Regions from separate parts of the Pseudarthrobacter sp. CC4 genome, predicted to be linked through region 1. Evidence: riboswitches for the same ligand, from Rfam matches in the RefSeq annotation. Region 1 holds a riboswitch; each other region holds the start of a gene.
The links. A riboswitch is a leader RNA that binds a small molecule or an ion and turns the genes downstream of it on or off. The one in region 1 is predicted to bind cyclic di-AMP.

Region 1 (4,468 bases):
GCGGAGACCATGGCTCAATGATAGTTTCGTGGGATAACCCGAGCCCGTGACGCCCCAGACGCCGGGAGGCACAGTGAGCACCGTCCGAGACCGCATGGACAAGTGGATCAAGCCCTATGCCGCCTTGTGGCTGACCCTGATCATCGGCGGAACACTGGTGGTCACGTTGGCCCTGCTCGGTGCGGAGGTATACGCGAATGTAGTGGACGAGGAGGGGCTGGCCAGCCTGGATATTCCCGCGCTGGAATACTCCCAGTCGCTGCGGAATCCCGAGGTGGACGCCTTCGCCACCGGCTTTACCAACGTGGGCGGGGGGATCGGCATGCCCATTCTCGCCAGCATCCTCACCGCGTGGCTGACATTACTGAGCAGGACGTGGCGGCCCATCGTCCTGGTGGGCGGCGCTGCCCTCGTTTCCACAACTGCCACCACCCTCGGCAAGCGACTGGTCGGCAGGACCCGTCCGGACCATTCGGAGGCGGTGCCGCCCTATGAAACCACACCGTCCTTCCCGAGCGGACACACGCTGAACACAACTGTGGTGATAGGCGTCCTGGTCTATCTGATGTGCCTCCAGTTCCAAATCCTGTGGGCTAGGATCGCCGCGATAACGGCCGGAGCCATCTTCATCATCGCCATGGGCCTGAGCAGGGTTTTCCTGGGACACCATTGGTTGACCGATGTGATGGCCGGCTGGTTCCTTGGCCTTGCGTGGGTGTCCATGGTGATCCTCGCCCACCGGCTGTTCCACCTGATACGCCGCCGCGAGCACGCGGGCCCTGCGCCCACGTTTGAACACCCCGTCCTCCGCGAGGACCACACCGGGGAGCCGGAGGCCAGCGGCGAAGTGCCGGGGAGGGGGCCGGCGGCCGGGTGATAGTTTTGACCAATGCGCACTCTCGTTGTGGACCACCCGCTGGTCGCCCATAAGCTCACTGTCCTCCGCGACAAAAACACTCCGTCCCCGGTCTTCCGGCAGCTGACGGAGGAGCTGGTGACGCTCCTCGCCTACGAGGCAACGCGCGAGGTCCGCACCGAGCCCGTCACCATCGAAACGCCCGTCAGCACCACCGTGGGCACGGCGTTCACCAAGCCCACCCCGCTGGTGGTGCCCATCCTGCGCGCGGGCCTTGGAATGCTCGAGGGCATGACCAAGCTCGTCCCCACAGCTGAAGTGGGCTTCCTCGGCATGGCCCGTGACGAGGAAACCCTGGACATCATCACGTACGCCGAGCGCCTGCCTGAGGACCTTACCGACCGGCAGATCTTCGTCCTGGACCCCATGCTGGCCACCGGCGGGACGCTGCGCGAAGCCATCAAGTTCCTGTTCAAGCGCGGCGCCTCTGATGTCACCTGCATCTGCCTGCTTGCTGCTCCGGAAGGACTGGCGAAGCTGGAGGAAGAACTCTCCGGCGCCAACGTCACCATCGTGCTGGCCTCCATCGACGAAAGGCTCAACGAGAAGTCCTACATCGTTCCCGGCCTCGGCGACGCAGGCGACCGGCTGTACGGCATCGCAGGCTAAAGCCAGGCCTTTCCTGTTCCCGGCCGCAGGGCTAGCCTGTGCGGATGGACTGGAAACTGGAACTGGTGTTTGTCCCTGTGTCCGACGTGGACCGGGCCAAGGATTTCTACGTCAACAAGGTGGGGTTCAATGCCGATTTCGATCAGCGGCCCACGGACTCCATCCGCTTTGTCCAGCTGACTCCTCCCGGCTCGGCCTGCTCCATCTGCATCGGGGAAGGGCTCACGGACGCGCCTCCGGGTACCGGCTCGAACCTCCAGCTCGTGGTCAGCGACATCCAGGCTGCCTACGAGCACCTGAAGGGCAACGGGGTGGACGTGAGCGAAGTGGACGTGCAGGACTGGGGCCATTTTGTGTACTTCGCGGATCCGGACGGGAACCGGTGGGCCGTCCAGTTCATCCCCGGCCGGGACGCGGGGGAGCAGCAGAAGTAGGTTACTGCATCCCGCCTAGTACCAGTTGTTCGACAAGTGGAAGTTCAGTGCACCACACGGCGACTGGTAGCGCTCCTGGATGTAGTTCAGGCCCCAGTTAATCTGCGTGCGGTAGTTGGTGAGGTAGTCGGCTCCGGCGCTGGCCATCTTCTCAGCCGGCAGGGACTGGACGATGCCGTAGGCGCCGCTGCTCGGGTTGGTGGCCGTGGTGGTCCAGTCCGATTCCTTGGTCCAGAGGGTCTGCAGGCACTGCATCTGGTCCGGAGCCCAGCCATAGGAAGCCAGCTGGCCTGCGGCGTACGCCTGGGCGCCTGCGGGATCATTAACTGCGACGACGGGTGCGGGCTCGGGTGCCGGGGCCGGAGCGGGTTCCGGCGCAGGAGCCGGTGCGGGCTCGGCAACGGGAGCAGGTTCGGCTGCCTGCGGGACAACGTTGATCTGCTCGGCTGCGGGCTCAGGCGCAGGGTTGGCCCGGATTTCGCTCTGCTCCATGCTCAGCTTGGAATGGGACTCCGAAGCCTGCGCCCCGGTGGCTGCCACGCGGGCACCCGTGTCGGTGGCCTGGCCCGCAGCGCCAACTCCAACAAGGAGGGCGCAGGATGCTGCCAGCAGTCCGGCGCGCCGGCCGACGGAGGGGAATTTGCCTGCTGCACGCGTGGAGCGTGCATCCGTGCCTGAATTCGGGCGTGGTTTTACAAGGAACTTGGACATAATAGATCGCCTCTCACACCTGCGGAGTTAGCTGTCGGGTTCGGATGAGGGCATCCGGCCGCACGGAAGAAACACGTGCAGGCTTAACCCCAAGGGCAGTCAGTGCCCGGGACGGTGGGTCCCCCGCCTCTGCCGTTGTTCAAGAGGAATCCGGGAAGTGGCAGAGCTTGGCGTCAACCCGGGATATGCGGCCCGAACGGGGACCGCACCCATTCGACGGTACAGGAGTTCGGCGCATAAGTCACATTTTGGTAACGGAGGTCACGATGACGGCGCGCCGCCTTGTGCCATTCCCGGCATGAGGGGTAGCTGCAGGGCGAACTGCGTGCGGCCGGGTTGCGACGTCACCGTTACCCGTCCGCCGTGGGCCTCAACAATGGACTCGACGATGGACAACCCCAAACCGCTGGTTCCTTCAGCGGCGGACGCGCCGGGCGCGCTGGTCCCCGCACGTGCCGCGTCTGCGCGGGCAAACCGGGCGAAGACCCGGTCCACGAACTCCGGCGGAATGCCGCCGCCGTCGTCCGTTACGGTCACCACTGCGGCGCCCTCCGGCGTTTTCTCCACCCCCGTTACCACCGTGGTTCCCGGAGGGGTGTGCTTGCGGGCGTTGGAGAGCAGGTTCATCAGCACCTGCCGCAGCTGGGACGGATCCCCGTTCACCACCACCGGTTCGTCGGGGAGCTCCAGCCGCCAGGTGTGCCCTGGCGCCATGACCTTCTCATCGCTGACGCCTTCCACCACCAGCTGGGTCAGGTCCACCTCGGCAAGCTTCAGCGGCTGACCCTCGTCGAGCCGCGCGAGCAGCAGGAGATCCTCCACCAAAGCGGTCATCCGTTCCGACTGGCTTTGCACCCGTGCCAGCGACTTCTCCCCGTCCGGAGTGAAGTTTTCCGTCATTCTCATCAGTTCGGTGTAGCCGCGGATGGCGGTCAGCGGCGTGCGCAGCTCATGGGAGGCGTCAGCCACGAACTGCCGGACCTTGGTCTCGCTCTTCTGCCGCGCCTGCAGCGCATTCGCAACGTTGTCCAGCATGAGGTTCAGCGCGTGCCCCACGCTGCCCACCTCAGTTCCAGGGTTGGAGTTCGACGGCGGGACGCGAACGGCAAGTGCCACCTCGCCGGCGTCCAGGGGCAGCTGCGAAACCCGGGTGGCCACCTCGGAGAGCTGTTCAAGGGGCTTCATGGTGCGGCGGATCAGGACCGTGCCCACCAGCCCGATCAGGAGCAACCCGCCCAGCGAGACGAACACGAAGGTCCACACCAGGGACGTCAGCGTGCTCTCCTTGGCGGCCAGGGGGAGCCCTGTGACCAGGACGTCGCCGAAACTGGTCTTGACCGCAATCAGCCGGTAGTCGCCGTTTGAGAGCGTGCGGTCAACGGGCCGGGCATCGGTGGCCAGTGCGAGCAGGACCTGCTTGTCCTCGGAGGACAGCGCAGAGCGCGTAGTGTCCGGGGCCAGGAAGCCGGCGCTGTTGACCTGGCCGTTGAGGATGCGGGCGTTCAGTGTTCCCACGCTTTGTCCGCGGGAATCCAGGGGGTCCCTGCCGTTGAAGCCGCCGGAGGGAAGCCGGCCGGGATCGTTGGAGCGGGTTGCGGCCTGGCTCAGCTGCTCGTCCAGCTGGCGGGTGAGGAAGGAGTCCATCGAGGCGTAGCTGGCTACGCCCACCGCACCGCAGATGGCGATCAACAGCGCCATGGCCAGCAGGATAAGGCGTGTGCGCAAGTGCCAGGTGGCGGGTTTGAGCCAGCTCCGGGGCTGCGGCTCCGCGGTGTGCACGGAGGTCATGGCGCGCCTA
Region 2 (4,468 bases), on a different contig from region 1:
GCACGCAGCCGCCGCAACCCACGGCACAGAAGGCGGATGATTGCTGCGCGCCACCACCGTCTTCTAGCAAGACGCCGGAGGAACAACGCCTTCCCATGACTGCCAAGGATGCCGGCAGCGGTGCCACCCCGGAAGGGTCGGGTTGCTGCGCCGGGTACGAGTCCGAGACTCCACCGCAGTCCCTGACAGTGAACATCCGCCCGAGTGACTGAACCGTGGGCAGCGGGCACGAACACTCCCACGGCGGCGACGCCGCCGGCCAGCGCGGCAAACTGATCATCGTTTTCGGCATCACCTTCACGGTGATGATCGCCGACTCGGCCGCGCTGCTGATCGCAGCGTCGCCGCGCTGTCAGTAGGCTCCGCGCCCCGTCCGTAAGGCCTTCGCGGCAGTGCTGAATGCGGGAACTCGCCCCCTTTGACTCGTGAACTATTGGGGGCTCCCGCGCCGCCTCGCTGGTCTATAACAAGCGGCGGATGGGCCGAAAACTCGAGAAAACCATAGCTTCACTGTCCCGGCAGTTGGAACGCGAAACCCGACAGACGCTTTCCCGCTCGATGCCGTTCCCGGACAGATGGAACCCGTTCTTCGCCACGCTGATGACGCCTAACGATGTCTATGCCTACCCGACCCAGCATTACGACTTCGACGCCAAGCCGGGCAGTTTTCCGCCAACGCAACATATAAAGGGATCGTGAGCCAGCCTCGACCGGTGGGAGCCGAAACCGTGACGAGTCAGCCAATGACAGGATAGGGAATATGCCCATTGCCAAGTCCGTCGTGTTGTTCATGCTCGCCGCTGTCGCGGAAATCGGGGGCGCCTGGCTGGTCTGGCAGCGTCCTGGCCGATCATCGGTGGCGGGCTTCTCCGGTAACCATGTGGTCTGCGTGGTTGATGACTTCGGTGATGAGCCGGATCAGGTGTCCGTCGCGCAGGGAGTAGATGATGTGGCGGCCGTTCTTTCGGGTGTCGTCGAGGCCGCTGAGGCGAAGTTTGGCGAGGTGCTGGCTGATCACGGTGCGGGGCACTCCGGAAGCGTCCGTCAGTTCCGTGCGGTGCGCTGCCTCGATAGGGCGGGTCCTTCTAGCCTTCACTGGGGTGTACTGTCTGCCGGGGCTGACTCCCCGGCCTCGGTCTCAGGTAACTGTTCAGGAGCCAGCCCAACCCTCTGGTTACTTGGTGCACAAGCCCCGAACTACCGGCCGCGCACGCGGTTCACGCCGCGGGCGCCGTTGCTTAACTGCGGTCCATAAACACGGCCGAACGTGAGGAGTGTTAAGTGGCGGAGGCGGGTACGCCCTGGACACCGGAGGATCCCTGGTTGGCCGGGGACAACCTTCGCGAGGCCATCGACCGTCTAGTGGATTCGGGGTACGCCTCAACCGGGCCTTGCCCACCATCACGATGACCCGGATCCATGACTCCGGAATACGGGACTACGTCACCAGACGCACCCGGGGACGCCGTAGCTACCGCGAAATCCGCAGATCCCTCAAGCGCTACATCACCCGAACGCTCTACCGCCAGCTCAACTCCCTTTACGCCACCGCGGAACCGGCCCGATCCCACATTGACGGGGCAGACCCTTACCCGGAATAGGAGCGGACGCATGTGCGGTTGAGCATGCCGGGTTTCGGCTTTAGTGGCTGTGCGACGTGTGGGTGTCGGGTGCGGGCGCTGCGGGGGCCTCCGTCGGCTTGTCGGGAGTGCGGTTTTCGCTGGTCGGAGCCTCCGCGGGTGCCTGTGACGGTGCCGGCGTGGAGTCGTGGCTGTGGCTCTCGGAGTCGATGGTGCTTGCGAGGGCCGACATACCGAACCACGTCAGCGCTGCGACCAACACGACACCTGCGGCAAACGGGCTGACCAGGTGGCGCAGGCCGCCCTTGGCATCCTTGGCGATAAACGCGACGTACGACATCACTAGGCCAATCGGAGTCATCCAGGCGCTGCGCTCCGGGAACTGTTCGAAGTGCTGGATTCCGCCGCCGACCAGGCCGACGCCGAAGGAGAGCAGGAGCGAGAACGCGACGAGCGAGATGGCCCGGCTCAGCATCGGGCGCTCATCGACGAGCACGAACTCATTGACGATGGTGCCGAGGAGGAACACGAACGCACCGACGACGCAGATGATCGTGTACAGGCCCGGGTTGACCGGATAGTGCACGACGGCGCCGGCGATAAGGGCCGCACCCATGAAGTAGAGCATCGCACCGATATAGCGCGAGTAGAGCGAGGGAGTCCGTTTCGCGAGCTCTGCCTCATAGGAGGCAACATCTTCACGGCTGAGGTCGTTCTGAACGGTCATGTCTGGTGAGTCTTTCTTTTCAGGAGTGCGAGAGCAGGCAGCCGTAGCGCCGATACCGGAGGTTGGTGCGGCGGGAGGCACCCGGCCGCCTCAGGCGCAAAGTGCACCAGGCAATGCCGCCTCAAGGAGAGGCCAGCACAAATCAAACCGTACTTCAAACCAGCAAAGTCTGTCACATTCTGGTAACGACGTCTCCGTTTCCTCTGGGAATTTCCCGCCCGGCGTGCAGTGTGTGGAGCACGGCCGCGTTCTAAGAATGCTGCTGAGACTGAACAATGCTCAGGGGGGCGGTGCCGGCACCCAAGGGGCGCCGGCGCCAGCACACCGCTACAGATAACGGATTTGTAACATCTGCGAATCATTCGCTAGTCTGGAAAGGGTATACCCCCGAAGGGTATGCATGTCCGTTACGCCAAACCCCGCCGACGGCCGTGAACTATGACCTACTCAAGGCGGGGGTGGAGGACCCACTTACGGCGCACTGGTGCGTCTCGGGGTGAAGCCGACTGGTGGCGCTGTTCAAGGCGTCGTCCGCCTCGGCCGGACAGTCCATTCGTCCGAATCCGACAGCTAACTTCGCCGGCGCCGAGAGGACTTCTATTTTGTCTGCCCAGTCCGGACACGGCCGTCGCCGTGCCCTTCGTGCTTCCAAGCCTCCCCGCCTCCCCATTTTTCACGAGGCTGTCGTCCGTGTCCGCGGCCAGCGGCTGGGTGTCGCAGCCGCCGTGACCGGAATGATTGCCTTGACAGCCCTTTCTGCCGCCCATGCGGATTTGGGCGCCGGAGTCCGGGACGGGGCCGCCGTTTCCGTACTTCCTGTTGCGGAGGCACCGGTATCTGCATCACCGGGTGCGGTGCTGACCTTTGACAGCCCGGCGGTGACCTCCCAGCCTGCTCCCGCACCGGCCCAACCGGCGCAGCCCGCGGGAGCAGTGGCAGCACCAGTGCCGGTGGTCACGGCTGCTGAGGCCGCCCCCAGTGTTGCGTCCCGGGGCCTGAGGGCTCCGCTGGCTTCGATGAATGTCAGCTCCGCTTTTGGATTCCGAGTCAGCCCCATCACCGGAGCCGCCGCTGAGTTGCACACCGGCATTGACCTCACGGGAGCGTGTTCCACTGGGGTATTCGCTGCCGGTGCGGGCAAAATCATCGAGGCTGGCTGGAGTCCGTATGGCAGCGGCAACCGAATCGTGGTGGAGCATGGCAACGGGCTGAAGACGACCTACAACCATCTGGCCAGCATTGGTGTTTCCTTGGGCCAAGCAGTTGCGCAGGGCGAACTCATTGCAGGTGTTGGGACAACCGGCGCTTCCACTGGCTGCCACCTCCATTTCGAGGTCTTGGTCAATGATGTGACCGTCGATCCGTCCTCCTACATCTGATAACGGTCAGATTGGTTGCGGATCTCGTCGCAGCCCGATTGCTGGAAGCACTGGTCCGTCAGGAACCGTCTGATGGCGGGCCTGTGACGGGCGGGGCGCTTTCTGGTTTCCCTGGATGTTGGGGTCTGCCGGAATTGTCAACCCTGGGGGTATCTTTTTCGTCGCCATCCACTGACTGTTCGCTTGCTTGTCCGGTGTAGCTGAACTGGGCTCGGTAACGCACCCTGCGTATGCGTCTGGTCATCGAAACCATAAGCAGTACGACTCCGATGACCATGAAGGCTGTCATGGCGAATCCGAGGAACCCGGGGGTTACTTGATCGGCAGTCAGTCCTGGCTTGAGTCCGTCGCTGCCGGGCCCGGGGGAAGGGGATGTAGTGAGAGAAGCCATGCCGTTGGTGGCGGCGATTACTGATCGGGTAAGCATTTTGCATGTCCTTGGTAGTCGTGCCGGGACCCGTTGGGGGGAGCGGTTGGGTGCCAGCGGGAGCAGTTGAACTTTGCCGGCGGGTGCTATTCGCCGGCGGGTTGGGTCGAAGCAGCAGCGCTGGGCGCAGTCGGCGACGAACGGGTGGCGGGGCTCGAGGGTTGGGAGTTCATCATGGATGCAGGTGGCGCAGGGAAGTCATTTGTTGGGTAAAGCCCGGCGATCTGGGACATGTAATTGGCCCATTGGGGTCCCGCGATCATGTACCCGTCGATGCCCTTGTAAAACTTTCCGTTGATTGTGACATTTTGGCCGGCCCGTTGCTGGCCTTCGAGCGCGTCGCCGAAAAATGAGG
Region 3 (4,468 bases), on a different contig from region 1:
CACTATCCGGCTGCAGCCCGGTCCGAACAGCCCTACCTGGCGCTGTTTGAAGCAGTGGTCGCCGCCCAGGCGGAGCTCGTGGCCAAGTGGATGCTGGTGGGCTTCGTGCACGGGGTCATGAACACGGACAACATGACCATCTCCGGGGAAACCATCGACTACGGGCCCTGCGCATTCATGGACGCGTTTGATCCCGCCGCCGTGTATAGCTCCATCGATGTAGGCGGCCGCTATGCCTACGCGAACCAGCCCGTGGTAGCCGAGTGGAACCTGGCCCGGCTCGCTGAGGCCATGCTGCCGCTCTTCAACGAAGACCAGGAACAGGCTGTCGGCCCCGCGGTGGAGGCCCTAGGCACGTTCCGCGGCCGGTACAGTGATGCCTGGTTCGAGGGCATGAAGGCCAAGCTCGGCGTGCCTGCCGGCCCTGCGGCAGGCCCGGAACGTGACGAAGCCTCGGACCTTGTGGATGGCGTGATCGGCCTGCTGAAGGACGGACCCGTTGACTACACGCAATTCTTCCGGAACCTTGGACAGGCCGCCCGGGGCAACTCCAGGCCTGCCCGCGGCATGGTGCCGGACCTGGGGACTTTCGATGCCTGGGCCGGACGCTGGGCCGCGCTGAAGCCCGACGCCGAACTCATGGACAGCGTGAACCCCGCGTACATCCCCAGGAACCACCTGGTGGAGGAAGCACTGGCCGCTGCCACCGAGGGCGATCTTGACCCGTTTAACCGCCTCCTTGAGGTTGTCCGGTCCCCGTTCCAGGAGCGTCCGGGGCTGGAACGCTACACGGAAGGACCGCCGGAGGACTTCGGCAAATACCGGACCTTCTGCGGCACCTAGCCGTAATTCCAGCGGAGCCAAGGGAGCCCCAAGGACCCTTAAGAACGTGGAAGGGGCGGCAGCCGGTAAACCCGGCTGCCGCCCCTTCCAGCCCCTTCCACAGGGTGGGACTGCCCCGCTGCGAGCGGACTGCCCCGTCGCCGTTGGTTACGCTACGCGGACGAAGGAAGCGCCGCTCAGCCAGCTGATGGAGTGGACTTCGGTGCTGTAACCGTTCACGCCGCCGCTGACAACCTGGCCGTCGCCGGCGTAAACGCCCACGTGGCCGGCCGTGATCACGAGGTCACCGGGAGCGGGGGAACCCACAACAGTGCCGTACTGGAAGAACTGGGTGGGAGCCAGGTCGCCGACGCTCAGGCCAACGGAACGCAGGGCGTTCTCCACCATCGCGGTGCAGTCCTGGCCGACGCCCACCTGGCTGTAAGCCGAGGCGAGAATTGCTGCTCCGGTGCCCGTGCCGGTGCTGGCAGAGGCGTAGGACAGGTTCATCCCCGTGTTCGCCGGTGCCGTGGCAGCGGCGGTCTGGACGGGTGCCGGGGCGGGTGCGGCGGCCGGAGCTGCCGGGGCGTAGCCTGCACCCGGGATCTGGATCTGGTCGCCGGGGTAGATAACCGCGGAGATTGAAAGCCCGTTGGCTGCCAGGACATCGCCCAGGGCCACGCCGTAAGCGGCCGAGATGGCGCCAAGCGTGTCGCCGGATACAACCGTATGGACGGTTCCGGCCGCGGCGGCGGGGGCTGCAACTGCTGCTGCCGGGGCGGCGGAGGCCTGGATGTTAGTGGTCTCAGTGGTGTCCGGACCTGTCACACCGGCGTGCGCCGGGGCTCCGACGCCGAAGGCAATGCCGGATGCGGCTGCGACGGCGAGCGCCGGACGGCCCAGGGTCCTGGCTTGGGACTTGGCCGAAACAGCCAGTCCTTCCAGGATGATGGAGCGGGCCGGAGTTGCGCGATGACGGGCGGTGGTGGAAATTTTTGACACAGTTGATCGCCTCTCCCATGCCTGCGGGGTGAGCTGTCGGGTTCGGGCTGGAGATACCCGGCCGGGAGCAACTCCGAAAGGAACGGAGGCGCCAGCGACTTAACCCCAAGGCCTCTTGAGAGGCCGTGGAAACTTGGTTCCCCCGTCCCTGCCAGCTGGATAGCGATGGTTCCCGGTTCAGCGGCAGGGCTCGGCAAGCTGAGGGGAATGTCCCGTCTGGGAGGGACACCTTAAGACCATAACCCGCCCCGGCGCCGATTGTCACGTTTGGGTAACATGCGAGGTTCTCCTCTCGGTTTATGCAAACGAATCGACTCTGGGTCGCGGGCACTGCGCGCACGCTCAGGCTTTCACCGTGGAAAGTCGATGGCTTGTCTCTGCTGTATAACGATGCAGGCCCCTCATCCTTGAAGTGAAGGTTGAAGCCGGTAAGCTTCCGAACTATGTCCCGTTCCGTTCTAAATGCCCGGCACCGCCTGCCCGGGATACTGCTGGCCGCCGCCCTCGCCGGCAGCGTTTGGCTGACTCCGGCCGGCGCGGCCGAGGGCGTTCCGCCTGGTGGCTACCCCTCGTGGGAGGACGTGGAGCGGGCCAAGCTGACCGAGGCCGGCACGGAAAAAGAGATCGGTATGATCGCAGGCCTGTTGGACGGGCTGCAGGCGCAGTCGGAGGCCTTGGGCAACGCGGCGGTGGCGTCAGCCGCTGAGTCTGCAGCGGCTGATGCCGCGTTGGCAGCATCCACTGCCCGAGTGGAGTCGCTGGCGGAACAGGCCGGGACCGCCAAAGCCGAACTCATCCGCCACAGGAAGGACATCGGAGCCCTGGCCGCCCAGTCCTACAAAACGGGCGGTACGAACATGGGGTTCTTCGTGGCCCTTGATGCGATCGGGAACAACAATGTCCACGGGCTCAACGTGGTGCATCTGGTGGGCGGCAAAACGGCGGGCCTTGTGGACAAGGCAGCCGCCGCGGGGAAAGTCACGGCTTCACTGGCCGATCAGGAGAAAGCCGCCCGGGCCGAGCGTGAACGGCTGTCCGGCGAGGCGGCGGAAAAGCTTGCGGCGGCCCGATCGGCCCAGGAAGCCATGGCACGCCAGCTTACGGAAGAACAGCAGCGCAACCGGGAGCTGACCGAGCAGTTGGCGTCCCTGAAGGGCACGACGGCGGCGGTTGAGGGTGAATTCCGGCGTGGACAGGCGGCTCTGGCCGCTTATGAAGCAGCGCAGGAGGCGAAAAGGGCCGCGGCCGGAGAAGAGGCACGACGACGGGCTGCCGCAGCCGCCGCGGCGGCAAAGGCGCAGCCATCTGCTGCTCCCGCCCCCGTGCGTCCGGCTCCTGCCGATCTGGCACCTGAAAATCCTCCGGCCGGCAACCCTGCGCCGGCGGATCCTGCTCCGCCTGTCCCCGCTCCGGCGCCTGCCGCGCCGCCCAGCCCGCCCGCCGTCGTAATTCCCTCTGCTCCTGCGGGTGCGGTCAACGATCCTGCCGGTGCCAAAAGCTACGCCTCGGGCAGGCTGGGGGCCTATGGCTGGGGATCGGACCAGTTCCTCTGCCTTGCCCGGCTTTGGACCAAGGAATCGAACTGGCTGACAACGGCCACCAACCCGTACTCCGGTGCCTACGGCATCCCGCAGGCGCTGCCGCCGGGCAAGTATTCCAGCGCCGGCAGCGATTGGCTGACCAATTACCGGACACAGATCGAGTGGGGCCTTGGCTATATCCGCGAGCGGTACGGTTCCCCCTGCTCGGCCTGGAACCACTCCGTGGCCAGGAATTGGTACTGACACCGCGCTAGGCTTTTCCCATGCCTGATTTCGAAAGATTCCGCGTCCTCCTCGAGGAGGAGCGGAAGCGGAAGGTGGCACTGCTCCCGTCGCTCCGCGCCGACATTGCCTCGGCAAACTCTGCGCGCCAGGATTCGAACGTCGACGACGAACACGATCCCGAGGGTTCCACCATTGCCTTCGAGCTGTCCCAGGCAGCTGCCCTGCTGCAGCAAAGCACCGCCGGCCTTGACCAGGTGGAGGCCGCCCTGGCCCGGATCGCTGCCGGCACGTACGGCATCTGTGCGGTTTGTGGAGAACCTATCGCGGAGGGAAGGCTGGAGGCCAGGCCCTGGACACCGTTCTGCATCCGGCACGCAGCCGCGGGACGTGGCCGATGAACGGCGGGACCGACTGTGTGGCGGCCGCCGCGGCGTTCATCGACCGCACCCTGCAGAATGAAGGCGCCTGGTACCGGGCGGACGACGTCGAGTCCCGGCTGGGCGGGGTGCTGTCCTCCTACGGCTCTTCGGTGGGCGCCGTCCGGGGAACGGTCCGGGACGCCCTGCGGAAGTTCAAGGAGCTGGACCACGATGCCGTGCTCCAGCTGGCGTCCGGGCTGTGGGGCCAGCCGAAACCTGGCAGCAGGCCGGTTTTTGAGCGGCGCCTGGCCGCCGTGGTGCTCCTGCAGTCAAGGGTCGGCCTCCTGCTGCACTCCGACCTGACCCGGATCGAGGGCTTCCTTCGTTCCGCGGAAAGCCCCGAGTTGGTGGACCCCCTGCTGTCCGACGTAGTGTTGCCGCTATTGGCTGGACTGGCAGGACGCGACCGGCAGCGCGCAGGTGTGGTCCTTGCCAGGTGGAGCCAGGACCCGGACGGGC

Region 2: another riboswitch for cyclic di-AMP. It lies ahead of PV768_RS16150 (M23 family metallopeptidase); the one in region 1 lies ahead of PV768_RS17560 (hypothetical protein).
Region 3: another riboswitch for cyclic di-AMP. It lies ahead of PV768_RS17080 (LysM peptidoglycan-binding domain-containing protein); the one in region 1 lies ahead of PV768_RS17560 (hypothetical protein).

What each region holds. Positions count from the first base shown of each region.
Region 1 is NZ_JARCCZ010000026.1:75,388-79,855, reverse strand. Features, by position in the region: gene PV768_RS17580 (nucleoside deaminase) at 1-11, opposite strand, end outside; gene PV768_RS17575 (phosphatase PAP2 family protein) at 95-877, shown strand; gene upp (uracil phosphoribosyltransferase) at 890-1,525, shown strand; gene PV768_RS17565 (glyoxalase superfamily protein) at 1,570-1,959, shown strand; gene PV768_RS17560 (hypothetical protein) at 1,975-2,670, opposite strand; cyclic di-AMP (ydaO/yuaA leader) riboswitch at 2,676-2,836, opposite strand; gene PV768_RS17555 (ATP-binding protein) at 2,932-4,458, opposite strand; gene PV768_RS17550 (response regulator transcription factor) at 4,466-4,468, opposite strand, start outside.
Region 2 is NZ_JARCCZ010000023.1:57,451-61,918, reverse strand. Features, by position in the region: gene PV768_RS16185 (hypothetical protein) at 1-212, shown strand, start outside; gene PV768_RS16180 (hypothetical protein) at 216-359, shown strand; gene PV768_RS16175 (hypothetical protein) at 478-699, shown strand; partial or broken gene PV768_RS16170 (hypothetical protein) at 761-820, shown strand; gene PV768_RS16165 (ArsR/SmtB family transcription factor) at 851-1,096, opposite strand; gene PV768_RS16160 (hypothetical protein) at 1,392-1,601, shown strand; gene PV768_RS16155 (hypothetical protein) at 1,642-2,307, opposite strand; cyclic di-AMP (ydaO/yuaA leader) riboswitch at 2,738-2,904, shown strand; gene PV768_RS16150 (M23 family metallopeptidase) at 2,910-3,686, shown strand; gene PV768_RS16145 (transglycosylase domain-containing protein) at 4,200-4,468, opposite strand, start outside.
Region 3 is NZ_JARCCZ010000025.1:67,106-71,573, forward strand. Features, by position in the region: gene PV768_RS17075 (protein adenylyltransferase SelO) at 1-843, shown strand, start outside; gene PV768_RS17080 (LysM peptidoglycan-binding domain-containing protein) at 991-1,824, opposite strand; cyclic di-AMP (ydaO/yuaA leader) riboswitch at 1,828-2,028, opposite strand; gene PV768_RS17085 (lytic transglycosylase domain-containing protein) at 2,268-3,608, shown strand; gene PV768_RS17090 (TraR/DksA family transcriptional regulator) at 3,629-3,988, shown strand; gene PV768_RS17095 (DNA alkylation repair protein) at 3,985-4,468, shown strand, end outside.